3 regions of the Pseudomonas lutea genome follow, and region 2 is predicted to be linked to each of the others. Evidence: riboswitches for the same ligand, from Rfam matches in the RefSeq annotation. Region 2 holds a riboswitch; each other region holds the start of a gene.
The links. A riboswitch is a leader RNA that binds a small molecule or an ion and turns the genes downstream of it on or off. The one in region 2 is predicted to bind cobalamin.

Region 1 (6,294 bases), 600 kb from region 2:
CCTGTCCGCACGACACTCCTAACCGTCTGCGACATCAATTTACTCTGCACAGGACACATTCCATGAGTCTGCATGACAAGATCATCGGCCGCCTGGGCTTCGGCTCCGCGCCGCTGGGCAACATGTTCCGCACCATCGACGAAGAAGAAGCCGCAGCCACCGTTCAGTCTGCCTGGGATCAGGGCATTCGCTACTTCGACACCGCGCCCATCTATGGCGCCGGCCTGTCCGAGCAGCGCCTGGGCAAGGCGTTGGCCGGCATCCCGCGTGACCAGTACACCCTGAGCACCAAAGTCGGCCGTCTGATCTCCGACGAAATCGACACCGAGACGCGCAGCGGGCCGTTTGCCGAGGGCTTGAAGAACAAGATCGTCACGGACTATTCAGCCGACGCCACGTTGCGCTCCATCGAAGCCAGCCTGAAGCGGCTCAACACCGATCGTCTGGACATCGTGTTCGTGCATGACGTCGCCCAGGATGCCCACGGCGATGCCTGGATCGAACATTTCAACATCGCCCGCACCGGTGCTTTCCGCGCCCTCACCCGCCTGCGCGAAGAAGGCGTGATCAAGGCCTGGGGGCTGGGCGTCAACCGCGTCGAACCGTGCGAGCTGACCCTGGATCTGGAAGAAGCGCAGCCCGATGGCTTCCTGCTGGCCGGGCGCTATTCGCTGCTGGATCACGAGCAGCCTTTGCAGCGGCTGCTCGACAAAGCCCGGCAACACAACGCCGAGTTCGTCGCGGGCGGGCCTTACAGTTCCGGCGTGCTGGTGGGTGGCAAGCATTTCGAGTATCAGGAAGCGTCGCAGGCGATGCTCGACAAGGTCGCGCACATTCAGGAGATCGCCCGCCAGTATCAGGTGGACATCAAGTCGGCCGCGCTGCAGTTTGTCCTCGCCAACCCGCTGGTGGCGGCGGTCATTCCGGGTGCAAGCCGGCCTTCGCGGATTATCGAAGACGTCACCGCACTGAACGCGCAAGTCCCCGACGGGTTCTGGCAGGCCATGCGCGATCAGGGCTTCATCGCCCTGCAGGCGCCCGTGCCGATGAAAGCCTGATATCGTGCTGCAAACGCCGGGCCAGACGCCCGGCAACGGTTTCCAGCGCGAGAGTTGTCCATGCGAATCCTCATCGTCAACGTCAACACCACCGAGTCCATGACCCAGGCCATCGCCGAGCAGGCCCGCAGTGTCGCGTCCCCCGGCACCGAGATCATCGGCCTGACTCCGCGCTTTGGCGCCGAGTCGGTGGAAGGCAATTTTGAAAGCTACCTGGCGGCCATTGCGGTGATGGACCGCGTGATGTCCTACGAGGGCCCTTACGACGCAGTGATTCAGGCCGGCTACGGTGAACACGGCCGCGAGGGGCTGCAGGAATTGCTGGAGGTGCCGGTGGTGGACATCACCGAGGCTGCCGCCAGCCTGGCGATGTTGCTGGGCCATAAATATTCGGTGGTGACTACGCTGGATCGCACGGTGCCCTTGATCGAGGACCGCCTGAAACTCGCCGGGGTGTACGAGCGTTGCGCGTCGGTGAGGGCCAGTGGCATGAGCGTGCTAGAGCTTGAAGCGTCGCCGCAACGGGCGATTGAAGCGATCGTTGCCCAGGCGCTCGAAGCGGTAAACGAGGACAAGGCCGAGGTGATTTGCCTGGGCTGCGGCGGCATGGCCGGACTGGATCAGCAGATACGCGGGAGCGCGGGTGTGCCGGTGGTGGATGGGGTGACGGCAGCGGTGGCGCTGGCCGAGTCGCTGGTGCGTCTGGGCCTGAAGACTTCGAAGGTACGGACGTATGCGCCGCCCAGAACCAAGAAGATGATCGGCTGGCCGTTTAAGCTGTAGCCACTCAAACTTGTTCCATCGACTTTTTCATCCCCTACGGCGTAATGGGTTGAACGCCCCACTCACTGTAGGAGCCGGCTTGCTGGCGAACCCGCGGTGTCAGGCGGGAAATCCACGTATGACACACCGCTTTCGCCAGCAAGCCGGCTCCTACAGACCGTATGCGCCTCATCAGCCCGCGTATTTTGATGCGCCCCGTCTCGCGTTCGGCGGGTGGCGGTTGGCGTTGTGCGTTCGGCGTTCGGCGTTCGGCGTTCGGCGTTCGGCTTACGGCTTACGGCGCTTGACGCTTGGCTCTTGGGGGGCGGTTATAAGGCGCAGCCTTAGGCGCAAGAAGCGTTGCCGTCGCGCATTGGTTCTCGTGGTCTGGCGTATCACCCGCCGCATTCGCCTCGGCGGGTTGAATCGTTTAGTATGCCCGACGCCGGTTTCCACTCGGAATTAATAGGGAATCCAAAGGCGCGAGCCCTCGTGCTGAAATGGAACTGCCCCCGCAACTGTAGGCGCTGAGCCCTGCTTGCTGTTCGCCACTGGGGTTTCCCCGGGAAGGCCGAAGCACGGCATTGATGCGCCAGTCAGGAGACCTGCCGGCCAGCTTATTCATTCACCGGCGGGGTGTCCGGGGAAGGACACCCGTTCGCCCGTTGCGCGAACCCTGCGCTTGCCGTTCCCATGGCCGGCCTGTCGGGATGACCTTTCCAGCGCCTGCTTCGCCAGCATTCAGGCTTTCCGGAGATCGCTGTCATGCCGCTGCGCCGCCTCGCTGCCCTGCTCGTCACCCTGACGCTGCCTACCGCTGCCCTCGCCGCCTCAACGGCTTACCCGCTGAGCGTGGACAATTGTGGCCAGACGCTGACCATCACCCATGCCCCGCAAAAAACCGTGACCATCGGCCAGGCCGCCACCGAGATGCTGTATGCGCTGGGGCTGGGCAAACAGGTCGTCGGCACGTCACTGTGGTTCAATCCGGTGCTGCCCGAATACCAGGCACTCAACGACAATATTGATCGTCTGGCCGACAACGCGCCAAGCTTCGAATCGGTGATTGGCAAGCGTCCGGATTTCGTCCCCGTGCAGTTCGAATGGATGGTCGGGCCACAAGGCGCAGTCGGCACCCGCGAGCAGTTTCAGGATCTGCACATCCCGACGTACATCCTGCCCTCCGACTGCGAGGGCAAAAACAACCGCGTCGGCGCCGACGGTACCCGTCTCGAGGCCTTCCGCGTCGACACGCTGTACAAGAGCCTGCGTCAACTCGCGCAGATCTACGATGTTCAAGATCGCGGCGAACAATTGATCACCCGCTACCAGCAGCGTCTGGCCCATGCCGTCACCCAGGCAAGCACCCATGATGGCCAGCCTGTGTCGGCGCTGTTCTGGTTTTCCAGCCCGGACCTCAACGTCGACCCCTATGTAGCCGGGCGCAAGGGCATCCCCAACTTCATGCTCGACACCCTGGGCATGCGCAACGTCATTGACTCCGACGAGGAGTGGCCCACCGTGGGCTGGGAAACCATCGCCAAGGCCAACCCCGACGTGCTGGTCATTGCTCGCATGGACCGTCGTCGATTCCCGGCCGATGACCATGAAAAGAAACTGGCGTTTCTCCGCTCCGATCCGGTCACGCGTAACATGGACGCGGTCAAGAACAACCGCATCGTGATCATGGACGCCAGCGCGATGGAGTCCAGCGTCAGGCTGTTCGACGGGATCGAGCAACTCGCCCAGGCCACCCTCGCCCGATGATGCGATCGAGTAAACGTCACGCGAACCTGGCCCGGCTGTGCGCCCATGGTGTCTGGGCCAGCGTGCTGCTGATCCTGGCGGTGCTCGCCGGGGTTGCGATCGGCGAGACCTCCATCAGCCTGTCGGTGATTGTTCAGGTGCTGGCGAACAAGCTCTGGGCGGCGGGCTATGCGCTGGACCCGATCGATGAAGGGATCGTCTGGAATTACCGTCTGACCCGGGCCATCGTTGCTGCTACCTGCGGTGCGGGGCTGGCGGTGTCGGGGGTGGTGCTGCAGTCGTTGCTGCGCAACCCGCTGGCGGACCCTTATCTGTTGGGGATATCCGCCGGAGCCTCAACTGGCGCAGTGCTGGTGGCTATCATCGGCGTAGGCGCCGGGACGGTCTCGCTCTCCACCGGTGCCTTCGCCGGTGCGCTCGCCGCCTTCGCCCTGGTCGCCCTGCTTGCCCGCTCCTCCAGGGGCCAGACGCCTGCGGCCCAGATCATTCTGGCGGGCATCGCGGGGTCTCAATTGTTCAACGCGTTGACGTCCTTTCTCATCACCAAATCGGCCAGTGCCGAGCAGGCGCGCGGGATCATGTTCTGGTTGCTGGGCAATCTCAGCGGCGTGCGCTGGTCGTCGGTCGCGTTGTCGGTGCCGGTGGTGGTGTTCGGTTTGCTGGTGTGCCTGATGCACCGACGATCACTGGACGCGTTTACGTTTGGCACCGATTCGGCGGCCTCGCTGGGCATTCCGGTGCGCCGGGTGCAGGCGGTGCTGATCGGCACCGCCGCGTTGATGACCGCTGTGATGGTGTCGATCGTCGGCTCCATCGGCTTCGTCGGCCTGGTGATTCCCCACGCAGTGCGATTGATGGCGGGCGTGCGCCATGCACGGCTCTTGCCCCTGAGCGCCCTCATCGGCGCGCTGTTCATGATTGCCGCCGATGTGCTGTCGCGCACGCTGATCAAGGGCCAGGTATTGCCCATCGGGGTCATCACGGCGCTGGTGGGCGCGCCGGTGTTTGCGTTGATTCTGGTGCGCGGGAGCCGCGGCCGATGAACGCCCGACACGAGGTACCCCATGCAATGGTCGAGGCGCGTGGCCTGAGCTACTCGGTCAAGGGCGAGCATTTGCTGTGTGGGGTTGATCTGTCGATCCGCGCGGGGGAAAACCTCGGCGTGGTCGGGCCCAATGGTTCAGGAAAATCGACGCTGCTGAAGTTGCTGGCCGGCATTCAGACGCCCACTCGCGGCGAGGTCTGGCTGGGCCGGCAGCGTTTGCCGACGCTGAGCCGGCGTGTCATCGCCCGACAGTTGGCGGTGGTGGAGCAACACGCGCAGACCAGCGATTCGATCAGCCTGCAGCAGGCGGTGGAGCTGGGGCGTACCCCCTGGCTGTCGGCGCTGAGACCGTGGAGCGAGGACGATACCCGCATCGTGGCCCAGGCGATTGCCGATGTGCATCTGCAGCATCTGGCCCAGCGGCCCTGGCATACGTTGTCGGGGGGTGAGCAGCAGCGAGCGCATATTGCGCGGGCGCTGGCGCAACGGCCGCAGGTGTTGTTGCTGGATGAGCCGACCAATCATCTGGACATTCAGCAGCAGTTGTCGATTTTGCGGCTGGTGCAGCAGTTGCCGGTGACGACGGTGATGGCTTTGCATGATTTGAATCAGGCGCTGGGGTGTGATCGTCTGGCGGTGATGGCAGGCGGCCGGCTGGTGGCGTTGGGTTCACCGTATGAGGTGTTGACGCCTGAGCGGCTGGAGGCGGTTTTCGGGGTGCAGGGGCACTGGTTGGTGGATCCGTTTGACGGGGCGCGGATGTTACGGTTGCGGGTGGGGTCGGGTTGAGGCTTTGAGATCAGGATCAAGATCAGGATCAGGACCAGGATCAAGATCTAAGGCGTCGGCCTAACGGCCTCGGGTTTCGCCTTCGGCGAGTTACTTGGAAAAGTCGAAAGTCGCACCATCCCCAAGTAACCAAAGGTGCCTGCTCCTGGTTTGGCCCCTCCTTCGTCGGGGTTCCTTCACTCCGGTCCCGCTCCGTGGGCCCGCCGCCATCCGCCATCCATGGCGGGGGGCGGCTCTCGCGGCTTCCATGCCGCTCGGCTCACGGAGCGAGACCTACGTTCAGCCTGCACCCAAGTCGCGTTTGGTGGTGTCTGGGCTTTTTGCGTTTGAAGATCAAAAGCAGATCGGAAGCAGATCAGAAGCAGGTCAGAAGCTTCCCGGCTGAAGCCAGTCCCACAGTCCGGTGCGGTCAACCCTACTCTCATGGCATGCACGCGCTGCTGTTAGTGGGACTGGCTTTAGCCGGGAAGAGGCCAGTTCAGGCGCTGACGGATCTGCGGCCTGAACGATGCTGTTTGATCGTACCCACGCTCAGCGTGGGCACGCATCCCGGGAAGCTCCGCGTCACCCCCGGTCCCACTGGCTGAACACAGTCCTGTAGGAGCCGGCTTGCTGGCGAAAGCGGTGGGTCTGCAACGAGGATGCCCGCTGACCCCATGCGTTATCTGCTCGCTGATGGTGCCCACGCTCCGCGTGGGTATGCATCCCGTGACGCTCCGCGTCACACCCCGTCCCACGACTGCACCGCTGGCCATTCCCCTGACCTCAATACCTCGGCTTGACCGCTTTCCACTCGGGTTTGTATTTCTGCATCTGCCGAACGTCGTCACGTTGGCGGATCCCGCAGCTCAAGAACTGGTCGTTGAGTTTGCC
Region 2 (6,294 bases):
TGCACCGCTGGCTGGGGAGCGCCTACGAGGTGCGGCACCACCAGAATCAATGCGCCCAGCGCTTTGAGCAGCCAATGCCGGGCGAACACCATCAGTGCCAGGCCGACCGCAGTGGACGCTGCAGTGCTCACCCACCAGATCTGCCGTTGCGTGAGGTCCGCGGCCACAGTGCCGGGCAGCTCTGGCGGCAGTCCGAGGGTGGGCGCTACCACAAACACCGCGTAGCCCGCCAAGCCCCACAGGACGCCTTCACGAGCACTGGCTGGCGCGCGCAGGGTATACAGCGCCGCCAGCATCAATGCAAAACCCACTGCCACCACCAGATTGCCGCCGGCGGTAGAAAGCACGCGCTGCCAGCCGTTTTCCGGTTCCCATGCCTCGGCGTCATGAACATGGCCGGCCGAGGTGCCGTCAGCGTGCTCATGTGCCTGGACCGCCGCAGGCTTTTCCCAGGTTTCCGCCTGCAGAATCAGCGGTGCAACCCAGAAGCTTTGCAGCAGCGTCAGCAGCAGGGCCGCCAGCAGCCCGGTGAATCCGGCTGTTTGCGCGATTCGTTTGAACATGGCGGCAGGCCTCAATGGCAAGGGAAAGCAGAGCTGTGGCGGGTGTCGTGAGCAGCGTTATGCACGGCATCGATATGAGAGAAGCCGGCGAAATAGACCAGGAACGCGCCGAGCAGCATCGCGCCCGCGGCGGCGACGAGACGCTGGCTTTGCGTAGCCGTGACGGTTGTTGCCGGGGCAGGAGCGGTTGTTGCAGTCGGGCGGGGTGTACTGATGGACATGGCGCTTCCCTCTGAAGTCATTCAGCGGACGGAAAGGCGCAAAGAAACCGCAGGCAATTGCCGACAGTGACGCAACAGCGCCCGCCCACCGCGGGTTTGTTATGTGTCGTTGTCGGGCCGGTCTCCGGGCTCGCGAGGGGCGCACGCAGCAACCTTCACTGCGTCAGTGCCTGCAAGCGCCACCTTCCCATGTCGTCACCGACACAGTGGATTTGACGCTTCGCTCGCTTACCGTTGCGGGGGCAGCACCGGACTTGCGCACCCGAAGGTCTGCGCGCACCGGTTTCCCGTTTCACCCTGTGAAGGGCACCCGTAACAAGGCGTGTAGGAGACCATGGGGGCCGCACCCCGTCAATCAGCCCGTCAACCGGTCGCTTGATCCGCCCGGTAACGGCGGCGTCGGCACGTCCGGTCGTCGTGCAGTCCACGGCACCGGCAATTGACGCACAGCGGCGATTGACCCGCCTGCGGTCACTGCGTAGCCTTGCGCACTTGAGGTTCGCAGGCTGCCTGCTTGATGGGCGCCGGCGCTAAGAAGGGAATGCGGTCACATGCCGCAGCTGCCCCCGCAACTGTAAACGGACAGCGTCATTGCACAGCCACTGCGCGAGCGGGAAGGCGCGATGAATAGCCGTCGCCGATCACAGCATCAGCGAACGGCCGCCGTGAGCCAGGAGACCTGCCTCGAATCGGACTGCCTGTCAGCAGCCGGAGCATTTCACTACAACCGGGCGGGGTGATCCGGTGGCGAATCGAACTGCGCGCCTGCGTCTGCCGGCCCTGCGCTGTTTTCGTCCTCGTTGCCCTGCCGCACGCCTGAGGGCAACCGATGAAAACACTGGCCAAACTCCCCGTCACCATCGTCACCGGCTTTCTCGGCTCGGGCAAAACCACCTTGCTGCGGCACATGCTCGACAATGCCGAGGGCCGGCGTATCGCGGTCATCGTCAACGAATTCGGCGAGCTGGGCATCGACGGCGACATCCTCAAGCAGTGCACCATCGGTTGCACCGAGGAAGAAGCCCTTGGCCGGGTGTACGAACTGGCCAACGGCTGCCTGTGCTGCACCGTTCAGGAAGAATTCTTCCCGGTGATGCAGGAGTTGGTTGCCCGTCGCGGCGACCTCGACCACATCCTGATCGAAACCTCGGGGCTGGCGCTGCCCAAGCCGCTGGTCCAGGCCTTTCAATGGCCGGAAATCCGCAACGCCTGCACCGTCGACGCCGTGATCACCGTGGTCGACAGCCCGGCGGTGCTGGCCGGCACGTTCGCGGCGTTCCCGGATCAGGTTGATGCCCAGCGCAAGCTGGACCCGAACCTGGACCACGAATCGCCGCTGCACGAGCTGTTCGCGGATCAGTTGGCGAGTGCTGACCTGGTCGTTCTCAACAAGGCTGACATGCTCGATGCCGCTGCACTGGCTGCAGTGCGTGCCGAGGTGACCGAAGAGCTGCCGCCTGCGGTGAAAGTCGTCGAGGCCAGCAAGGGCCAGTTGCCGATCAGCGTGTTGCTGGGCCTGGGTGCCGAGTCCGAGCTGCACATTGATGGCCGCAAGACCCATCACGATCACCATGAAGGCGATGACGCTGACGATCACGACCATGATGCGTTTGACTCGATCTCGATCAACTTGCCCCAGGCGGATGAATCGCTGTTGCTCGACGCGCTGACTCAGGCGGTTGTGCAGCACGGCATCTTGCGCGTCAAGGGCTTTGCCGCCATCCCTGGCAAGCCGATGCGCTTGCTGGTTCAAGGCGTCGGCACACGCTTCGACAAGCACTTTGATCGCGCCTGGAAGACCGACGAAGTCCGCGAAACCAGGCTGGTGCTGATCGGCCAGGAACTCGACGCCGCTGTGCTTGAAGCGCAGTTGCGCGCGGCGCTCGGAACGCAGGGCTAACCATGCACCTGCTGCGTACACAGCCCGGCGGTTTCGTTCCCGATGACAGCATTGCCGATCTGGGGCAGACGCCCGCCGAGCTGGTAATCCTGTGCAGCGGTGATTCGCATCTGGCATTGCTCGCCGAAACCGCGCAGCAGTTGCCGGATGATTATCCGACGCTGCGTCTGGCCAATCCGATGCAGGTGCAGAATCACGCCTCGGTGGACCTGTACGTCGACGAAGTGCTGCGTCACGCCAAGGTCATCGTGCTTTCCCTGCACGGCGGCATGAGTTACTGGCGTTACGGCGTCGAGCGTCTCGTGGAGCTGGCGGCCAAAGGGGTCAAGCTGATTCTGGTGCCGGGTTGCGACAAGCCGGACCCTGAGCTGATCGGGCTGAGTACCGAATCTACCGAAGACTGCGAGCGGGTCTGGCACTACCTGCGCCAGGGCGGCAAACACAATGCGCAGGAGTTGCTCAACTTCATTGCCACGCGATGGCTGGGTGGCCTTGCTGCCTGGGCCGAGCCGCAAACCCTGCCGCGCAGCGTGATCTATCATCCGCAGAACCCCAACGCCGATCTGGCCCGCTGGCAGGCCGACTGGCGTGCCGACCAGCCGGTCGCTGCCGTGCTGTTCTATCGCTCCCATCTGCAGGCGGCCAACACCGGCTTCATCGACGTGTTTTGCGAACGCTTGATGGCGCAAGGGATGAACCCTTTGCCAATGGCCGTTGCCAGTCTCAAGGAGCCTGATTGCCTGGCCGCCGTGCAGGGCTGGATGGATGAGGTCGAGTGCGAAGTCATCCTTAATACCACCGGGTTCGCCCAGTCCAGCCCTGACGCGCCCCATGTGCGTCCGTTTCGCCGCGACATTCCGGTGATTCAGGCCATCTGCGCCCAGGAAAACGAACCGGCGTGGCGGGCCAGCGCTCAAGGTCTCGGCCCGCGCGACCTGGCCATGCACATCGCGTTGCCGGAACTGGACGGCCGCATCATCAGTCGCCCCATCAGCTTCAAAGACCTGGCGTGGCGCAGCGAGCGCAGCCAGTCCGATGTGGTGTGCCATCGCGCACAACCGGAGCGGATGGACTTCGTTGCCGAACTGGCCCGACGCTGGGTGCTTCTGGCGCGTACCGCCAACGCCGACAAGCGCGTGGCGCTGATCCTCGCCAATTACCCGACCCGTGACGGCCGCATCGGCAACGGCGTAGGGCTCGACACCCCGGCGGCGGCGCTGAACATTCTGAGCGCGATGCAGCGCGAGGGCTACCCGGTCCAGGACCTGCCCGACACCGGCACTGCGCTGATTCACGCCTTGCTCGGTGGCGTCACCAACGACCCGGACAGCCTCGACCAGCGGCCGTGCCACCAAAGCCTGTCGATGGAGGAATACCTGGCCGCGTTTCAGGCGCTGCCCGCTGCCAATCGCGAGGCAGTCACCGCACGCTGGGGAGCGCCACACACCGACCCCATGTGCAGAGACGGACGCATGATGATCGCCGGCCTGCGCCTGGGCATGACCTTCGTCGGGATCCAGCCGGCGCGAGGCTACAGCGTTGACCACAGCGCCGTTTACCACGACCCCGATCTGGTGCCGCCCCACGGCTATCTGGCGTTCTATTTTTGGTTGCGCAATCGCTACGGCGCCCACGCAGTGATCCACGTTGGCAAGCACGGCAACCTCGAATGGCTGCCGGGCAAGGGCGTCGGTCTGTCCGAGCATTGCTGGCCGGATGCGATATTGGGGCCGATGCCCAACATCTACCCCTTCATCGTCAATGATCCGGGTGAGGGCGCCCAGGCCAAGCGGCGCACTCAGGCAGTGATCATCGATCACCTGATGCCACCTTTGACCCGCGCCGAAACCTATGGCCCTTTACGCAACCTTGAACTGCTGGCCGACGAATACTACGAAGCGCAGCTGCTGGATCCGCGGCGCGCCCGGGAACTGCAAAAGGACATTCTTGCGCTGGTCCGCGAAACCCACATCGACCGCGAGCTGGCGCTCGAAGGCGACACTGATGCAGCGGACCCGACCGTATGGTTGCCGCGTCTTGACACCTATCTGTGCGACCTCAAGGAATCGCAGATCCGTGATGGCCTGCACGTGTTCGGCGAATCGCCCACGGGTCGCTTGCGCACCGACACCCTGCTGGCGATGGTGCGTGTACCCCGCGGCGACGGCCGAGGCGGTCAGGCCAGTCTGCTGCGCGTGTTGAGTCAGGCGCTGGACCTGGATTTTGACCCGCTGGACTGTGACTTGGGCGCGCCCTGGGCAGGTGCCAAACCTCAGGTGTTACATGAAGTAAGCCTCGACCCGTGGCGCACCGCAGGTGACACCCGCGAGCGACTCGAGCTGCTGGCAGGTGAGATGATTGAGCACTTGCTGGCGGATTCGGTTTTCGAATATTCCTTTGCTAACAATGCGTTGGCAGAGGTAGTTGAGAGTATGCGCGAGGTTGTGATTCCTCGGCTGAACGCCTGCGGCCCTTCCGAGATGGCGAACCTGCTCGCGGCGTTGAGCGGCCGCTTCGTGCCGGCCGGACCGAGCGGTGCGCCGAGTCGCGGACGGCTTGACGTCCTGCCTACAGGGCGCAATTTCTTCTCGGTGGACGTGCGCAATCTGCCCACCATGACGGCCTGGAGAATCGGCTTTCAATCCGCAAATCTCTTGCTGGAGAGGCACTTACAGGATCATGGTGATTATTTACGTCAACTCGGGCTATCGGTTTGGGGCACTGCGACGATGCGCACCGGAGGTGACGATATCGCCCAGGCCATGGCGCTGATGGGCGTGCGGCCCGTGTGGGCGACCGGCAGTCAACGCGTGGATGATTTTGAAATCCTGCCGCTGAGCCTGCTGGACCGCCCGCGGGTTGACGTCACGCTGCGGGTTTCGGGATTCTTCCGGGATGCGTTCGCCAATTTGATCCGGCTGTTCGATGCGGCCGTCCAGGCCGTGGCGGCGCTGGACGAGCCCGATGACATGAACCCGCTGGCGGCTCGCGTCAGGCAGGAAAGAACGCAGATGCAGCGCGACGGTGTGGATGCCGAGCAAGCCGCGAAGCAGGCTGGCTGGCGGATCTTCGGCGCCAAGCCCGGCGCGTACGGTGCAGGCGTGCAGAACGCTATTGACGGGCGCCTGTGGCAGAGCCGTGAAGACCTCGCCGAGGTTTACCTGAACTGGGGCGGCTATGCCTATGGCGGGAGCGATGAAGGAACGCCTGCGCGGGACGGTTTTGCCAAACGCCTGAGCCAGGTTCAGGCCGTCCTGCAAAACCAGGACAACCGCGAACACGACTTGCTGGACTCCAACGACTATTACCAGTTTCAAGGCGGCATGCTCGCAGCGGCGGAAAGCCTCGCCGGCGCCAAGGTTGCCAGTTACCACGGCGACAACAGCCAGCCTGATTTGCCCAGGATACGCACCCTCAAGGAGGAGCTGAACCGGGTCGTGCGTTCACGCGCTGCCAACCCGAAATGGATCGAGGGGGTCAAGCGTCACGGCTACAAGGGCGCGTTCGAAATGGCCGCGACGGTGGATTTCCTGTTTGCCTTCGACGCCACCACCGAGCTGATCGATGACCATCAGTACGCTCTGCTGGCCGACGCTTACCTGCTGGATGC
Region 3 (6,294 bases), 1.0 Mb from region 2:
CCTTGACCGGGCCCAGACACAGAATGGCCAGGGGTTTCGAACCGGTTGGCATCTTGAGCAACTCGGCCAGTGCCTGTGGCTCGAACAACGACACCCAGCCCATCCCCAGGCCCTCGGCGCGCGCCGCCAGCCATAGGTTTTGAATGGCGCACGACAACGAGGCCATGTCCATTTCCGGCAAGGTCCGGCGGCCGAAGATATGCTTTTCACGGTCATCCATCAGCGCTGCCACCAGCACTTCGGCGCAGTCGGTGATGCCCTCGACTTTGAGCTTCATGAAGTCGTCGGAACGCTCGCCCAGTGCTTCGGCAGTGCGGATGCGCTCTTCTTCCACCTGGGCTTGTATCTGCGCACGCAGCGCCGAATCGGTGATGCGGATGAAGCGCCACGGCTGCATCAGCCCGACGCTCGGGGCGTGGTGAGCTGCTTCCAGCAGACGATTCAACAATTGGGGCGCAACCACGCCGCCTGCGAAGTGACGCATGTCTCGACGCTCGGCGATGGCGCGGTAAACGGCGGCGCGTTCGGGATCGGTGAAGGTGTGGTCAGTCATGGATTGCCTGCCCCGCGTTTGAAACACAGGAATCACCGTCGATGCAGCCATTGTGGGAGTGAGCTTGCTCGCGAAAGCGCTGGGTCAGACAGGCAAATACGTCAGACAGACAGCCTTCGCGAGCAAGCTCGCTCCCACAAGGAGGCAGCGACAGAAGACCGAGATCAGGCATGTTCATGGCAAAAACAGCGCCGCCACCGCCTGAGGATTTGAGGGGAAGTAGAAATGCACGTAGGAAGCAGTCATGCGCCCCTCGCGGTACACCGCCTCAGCGCCACGCCCGCCGTTGGGGCTGAGGCCACGGGCGATAGGCGTGAGTTCGGTGCTGGTCAGGGAATGGTGATACGTGTGGCCGCGCAGCGTGCCTTCCGGCAGCTCGACCGATTGCAGCGCCAGCGCCGCCAGCCGTTTTTGCATCACCGCTTCGCCCTTGAGCAAGCCAACCCCTTCAGCACGCTGACCCTCAACATCGGTCAAGGCGTCGAGCAGGTACAACATGCCCCCGCATTCCGCGAGGAGCGGTTTGCCGGCCGCATGATGGGCGCGAATGGCGGCACGCATCCCATGATTTTCAGCGAGGGCCGTGTGGTGCAGTTCCGGGTAACCGCCTGGCAGATACAGGCCATCTGCGTCGGGCAACTCGCGGTCGCGGATCGGCGAAAAGAACAGCAACTCGGCGCCCATTTCCCGCAACAGGTCCAGGCTCGCGCCGTAGAAGAAGGCGAAGGCTTCATCGTGGGCGATCGCAATGCGTACACCGGCGAGTAAAGGTTCGGCAGGAACATGCTCCGGCGCGGTAAAGGTCACTGGCGGCGGCAGCGTGGCATCGCAGGTGCTGCCCAGCGCTGCGGCAGCGGCATCCAGGCGCGCGTCCAGATCGTTCAGTTCGCTGGCCTGAACCAGCCCGAGGTGACGGCTGGGCAGTTCGATGCCGGTCTCGCGGGACAGCGCACCGTACCAGCGCAGGCCCTCGGTCAAACTGCCTTCCAGCAACTGCGCGTGGCGCACCGTACCGACGCGGTTGGCCAGCACACCCGCGAACGGCAGGTCCGGCTGATAACGCGCCAGACCCAGCGCCAGAGCGCCAAAGGTTTGCGCCATGGCCGTGCCATCGATGACCCCCAGCACGGGCACGCCGAAGCGCCGGGCCAGGTCCGCGCTCGAAGGCGTGCCGTCGAACAGACCCATGACGCCTTCGATGAGAATCAGGTCCGCTTCGGCGGCGGCTTCCCACAACAAGCGGCGGCTTTCGGCTTCGCCGACCATCCACATGTCCAGCTGGTAAACCGGGTGGCCGCTGGCGCGCTCAAGAATCATCGGATCGAGAAAGTCGGGGCCGCATTTGAACACCCGCACCTTTCGCCCCTGATTGCGGTGCAAGCGGGCCAGTGCCGCAGTGACGGTGGTTTTGCCTTGGCCTGATGCGGGCGCGGCGATCAACACGGCCGGGCAATGCCGGGGTTGGCGATCACTCACAGCTCGATGCCTTTTTGCGCCTTGATGCCCGCTTGAAAAGCGTGCTTGACCACGCCGATCTCGGACACAGTGTCGGAAAGATCAATCAGCTCTTGTTTTGCACCGCGACCGGTGACGATGACGTGCTGCATCGGCGGACGCGCCTGCAGGTCGCTCAGCACCTGCTCCAGGTCAAGATAGCCGTGCTTGAGGGCAATGTTCAGCTCGTCCAGAACCACCAGGCCCAGAGAAGCGTCGTTGAGCATTTCCCGGGTCACGGCCCAGGCAGATTCGGCTGCGGCAATGTCACGCTGCCGATCCTGGGTTTCCCAGGTAAAGCCTTCGCCCATGACGTGATAGCGCACTTGCTCGGGGAAGCGGCGGAAGAACAGCTCTTCGCCGGTGCTGTTGCGGCCTTTGATGAACTGCACGACGCCGCATTGCATGCCATGCCCCATGGCGCGGGCGAGCATGCCGAAGGCAGAACTGCTCTTGCCCTTGCCATTACCGGTCAGCACCAGCAGCAACCCACATTCGTTGGGTGCGCTGGATATGCGCTCGTCCATCACCGCCTTTTTGCGCAGCATGCGCGCCAGGTGGCGTTCGTCTCGTTCGGGGGATTCGCTCATCTCAGCTCTCCGCTTGAGGGCAAGTGTGGCAAACGGAGGGCACAGGCAAAGACTGACAGCAGGCACCGGACACGGCCGGCCTGCAGCAGAGCATCGCCCTCCGTGATGCTGTTCGATGGATCAGGCCGGTCTCCGGACTCATGAGTTGCCGCCGAAGCGGCGGGCCAGGCGCCTTCCCATGCTCAATGAACACAGTGGCATCGTGCGTGGCCTTGACTCATTTACCGTTGCGGAGGCAGCGCCGGGATTGATCGCAACATGCGGTCGCACCGGCTTCCCTGTTTCACCCTGCGGACCCATGAGTCCCGGGCACCTGAAACATGCGGCGAAGGTTAGAGGGTTGACTGGGGAGCGTCAATCGAGGGATCGCACATGGCGCACTGATGCGGCGCAGATCCGATCGAGCCTGGCCATTGTCAAAACGCAATCTGCAGGAGCCACCGGTGGAGTGTTCGCTGGCCAACGGCCTTTGAACACGCTGCGTCAGGAGAGATCATTGCTTAGCGAGGTTTGATGGCTGGATGACGCGTTTGGCGTTCAGCCAGGCTTTCTGCCAATAAGGCTTGTCGAGGCTGTCGAGCTTGACCGTACCGCCGGTGGCCGGGGCGTGGACGAAACGCCCCTCGCCGACATAGATGCCGGCGTGGCTGACGTTCGAGCCTCCACCCGTGGCGAAGAACACCAGATCGCCGGTCTGCAGCTGGCTACGGTCGATATCGGGCCCACGCAGCGTGATCATTTCCCGCGTGGATCGCGGCAAGTTGATACCGGCAGCATCGTGGTAGACATAGCCGATCAGGCCGCTGCAGTCGAAGCCCGAATCTGGCGTATTTCCACCCCAGCGATACGGGGTGCCCACCAGCCCGATGGCGCGCAGCAGCACGTCGTCAGCGAGCGGTGAGGGAAATTGCGGAGGAGCGGAGACGACAGGCCGGTAGACGACCTTGCGTGGCGCGGGCGGTGGCGTGCTGGAACATGCGGCCAGCAGCATGGCCAGGAGAGCAACAGTCAGGCGAACCGTTAACGACATAAACACGACAACCTGTGCGGGATGCAGCTTACTTTGCCGGTAGCCGGAATCGCGCGCAAGCAGGGTTTAGCCCCTTTGCGCGCCCGGGATTAACGGTGTTGGCGCTTGATTGTAGTCGAGGTCATCGCGGTAGTGGTTTCAGGGACCGTTGAAGGTGCCATGGCCAGTGCGCGTTTGGCTTCGATGAAGGTACGGGACCAGTAGGCGTCGTCAAGGCTGTCAACACGAACGCCGCCACTGCGACGGCTGCTGGAATGGATGAACTGGTCATCGCCCAGATAGATGCCTGCGTGGCTGACGCGGCCGCGGCCGGCAGTGCTGAAGAACAAGAGATCGCCAGGCTTGAGGTCATTGCGCTTGATCAGGGGTGCATCGATGTTGATCATTTCGCGCGAAGAACGTGGCAGGCTCATGCCGGCCTCTTCACGGAAGAGATAACCAATGAAGCCGCTGCAGTCGAAGCCTGAAGTGGTCGACGTACCGCCGAAGCGATAGCGCGTGCCTATCAAGGATTTGCCACGTTCAAGGATGCTGTCAGCCAGAACCGGCAAACGGTAAGGCTTGTTGTCAGCGAATTGAGCGAGTTCGTCTTCGGTGGCGACTTCGTCATCCAGCAGGGCGGATGCGTAATCAGCACGCTTGCTGGCGGATTGAGCGGTGGCAGCGTCCCGGAATTGCGGGCTCTGCGACTGCTGTTGCGACGCTGGCATCTGGGCCGCGCAGCCGAACAGCAGCGTTACGAGTGCGAGAGGCACGAGGGGTGCGAAGCGGTATAGCATGGGCACGACCGTGGCTGAGGTGTAAAGAAGCCGAGACTATGCCCTCTATCGTCATCATTTGCAAATTCAATCGAAACAAATGTGACTTACGATGTCGTCCATCACTTCTAAGGCTTTACACCTCAGAAACGCATCCATGTGCGCGGAATGATCGGTCGGCGAGGGATTGATTTCGGCAGCAAAGCCTCCCGCGACACGAGCACGCAACATAGGCTCATGGATGTAGGGGAAGCTGGCAGTGGTTCCGATGCTGAGAACAGCGTCAAAGCCTTTCGCCATCTCCTCCTGAAGCACGTTCAGTGCCAACTCCGGCAACATCTCCCCAAATAACACCACCGGTGGCCGCAAAACGCCATTACAGCAGGCGCACAGCGGTGGGAGGGGTCGAGCGAGATGCTCACTCAACAGCGGATCCTCGGCGCCACAAGATTGACAGTACAGCGGCGCGAGCTGTCCATGTATCTCGATCAAGCGTTCGGACGGACTGCCCGCCGCACGGTGGTAGCCGTCCACGTTCTGCGTCAACACCCAGCACTCCGGCTTGCGTCGTTGCAATTCGGCGATGGCATAGTGCGCCGCATTGGGACGTCCTCCCAGGCAAGCGCTGCCCAATTGTGCGATGTACTTCCAGCAAAGGGCGGGATCGCGGCGCAGCATGGGGCCGGACAACGCCATCTCGATGGGCAGTCCGTCATCCGTCTGGCCGTTATACAAGCCGCCTACGCCGCGGTAAGTCGGTAAACCCGAATCCGCCGAGAGGCCGGCGCCGGTGATGATGAGAATGCGCGTCGCGTGGCGCAACGCCGCCGCGGTTTGCCGGACCAGTGCCGGGTCGACGGATGCACTCACCAACCGAGGGTTTCTTTCAGAAAAGGAATGGTCAGCTTGCGCTGGGCCTGCAACGACGCTTGATCCAGTTGTTCAAGCAGATCGAACAACGCGCTCATGCTGCGCTTGCCGCGGGTCAGGATGAAATGGCCAACTTCGTCGGTGAGGTGCAGCCCCCGGCGCGAGGCGCGCAATTGCAAGGCGCGGAGCTTTTCTTCGTCGGACAACAGGCGCATCTGGAACACCAGCGCCATGGTCAGCCGGGATTTGAGGTCGGCCAGTTTGACCGGCAGCTCCCGGGGCGAACATGACGCCGCGATCAGCAGACGTCTACCGCTGTCGCGCAGCCGATTGAACAGGTGAAACAACGCTTCTTCCCATTCCGGCTTGCCGACCACCGCCTGCAGGTCGTCCAGGCAGACCAGTTCGTACTGTTCCAGATGATCGAACAGGCCGACCCCTTGATCGAGGAGTTCAGCCATCGGCAGGTAAACAGCCGGCTCGCCCATTTGTTCGAAGCGCAGGCAGGCGGCCTGCAACAAGTGGGTGCGCCCTACCCCGTTCTTGCCCCACAGGTAGATCAGGCTTTCTGTCCAGCCGGCCTCGGCTTCGCACAGCCGCTCGACGTAGCCGAGTGCAGCGGCATTGGCGCCTGGATAGTAATTGATGAAGGTGGCGTCATCCCGCAGACGCACACTCAGGGGCAGCTGAACTGGTTTCATGCTGGCTGAACGGTTCGAGACGAACCGCCAAAGGGCCTCTGTGAAAAGTGCGCAAAGTCTATACCCGCAGGGCTGCACGCACAATGCGGCAGACCGCCAGCAAAATCAAAGGCTTGCGTATGTCCTTGGCGGCGCTGGGTATTACACGCAAACAACGCCCGTGAAGACATCAGTCTGGAAGCGCGGATCGCGAGTTGACGTGACGCACCATCAACGAACCGCCTTGCTGGCGAATGCGGTGGGCCAGACACCACAAAGGTGACGGGGCCACCCGGTTCGCCAGCAAGCCGGCTCCTAC

Region 1: it holds a riboswitch for cobalamin, as region 2 does, so the genes downstream of both, LT42_RS02890 (ABC transporter substrate-binding protein) here and cobW (cobalamin biosynthesis protein CobW) in region 2, are expected to answer to the same signal.
Region 3: it holds a riboswitch for cobalamin, as region 2 does, so the genes downstream of both, cobO (cob(I)yrinic acid a,c-diamide adenosyltransferase) here and cobW (cobalamin biosynthesis protein CobW) in region 2, are expected to answer to the same signal.

What each region holds. Positions count from the first base shown of each region.
Region 1 is NZ_JRMB01000001.1:689,769-696,062, reverse strand. It holds gene LT42_RS02900 (aldo/keto reductase) at 63-1,058, shown strand; gene LT42_RS02895 (aspartate/glutamate racemase family protein) at 1,119-1,841, shown strand; cobalamin riboswitch at 2,250-2,447, shown strand; gene LT42_RS02890 (ABC transporter substrate-binding protein) at 2,586-3,587, shown strand; gene LT42_RS02885 (FecCD family ABC transporter permease) at 3,587-4,630, shown strand; gene LT42_RS02880 (ABC transporter ATP-binding protein) at 4,627-5,421, shown strand; gene LT42_RS02875 (glucarate dehydratase family protein) at 6,187-6,294, opposite strand, start outside.
Region 2 is NZ_JRMB01000001.1:1,293,658-1,299,951, reverse strand. It holds gene LT42_RS05355 (CbtA family protein) at 1-563, opposite strand, end outside; gene LT42_RS25155 (CbtB domain-containing protein) at 575-784, opposite strand; cobalamin riboswitch at 883-1,113, opposite strand; cobalamin riboswitch at 1,263-1,485, shown strand; gene cobW (cobalamin biosynthesis protein CobW) at 1,614-2,684, shown strand; gene cobN (cobaltochelatase subunit CobN) at 2,687-6,294, shown strand, end outside.
Region 3 is NZ_JRMB01000001.1:2,299,034-2,305,327, forward strand. It holds gene bluB (5,6-dimethylbenzimidazole synthase) at 1-553, opposite strand, end outside; gene LT42_RS09880 (cobyrinic acid a,c-diamide synthase CobB) at 728-2,029, opposite strand; gene cobO (cob(I)yrinic acid a,c-diamide adenosyltransferase) at 2,026-2,637, opposite strand; cobalamin riboswitch at 2,744-2,969, opposite strand; gene LT42_RS09890 (C40 family peptidase) at 3,131-3,667, opposite strand; gene LT42_RS09895 (C40 family peptidase) at 3,757-4,446, opposite strand; gene LT42_RS09900 (NAD-dependent deacylase) at 4,513-5,295, opposite strand; gene hda (DnaA regulatory inactivator Hda) at 5,292-5,996, opposite strand.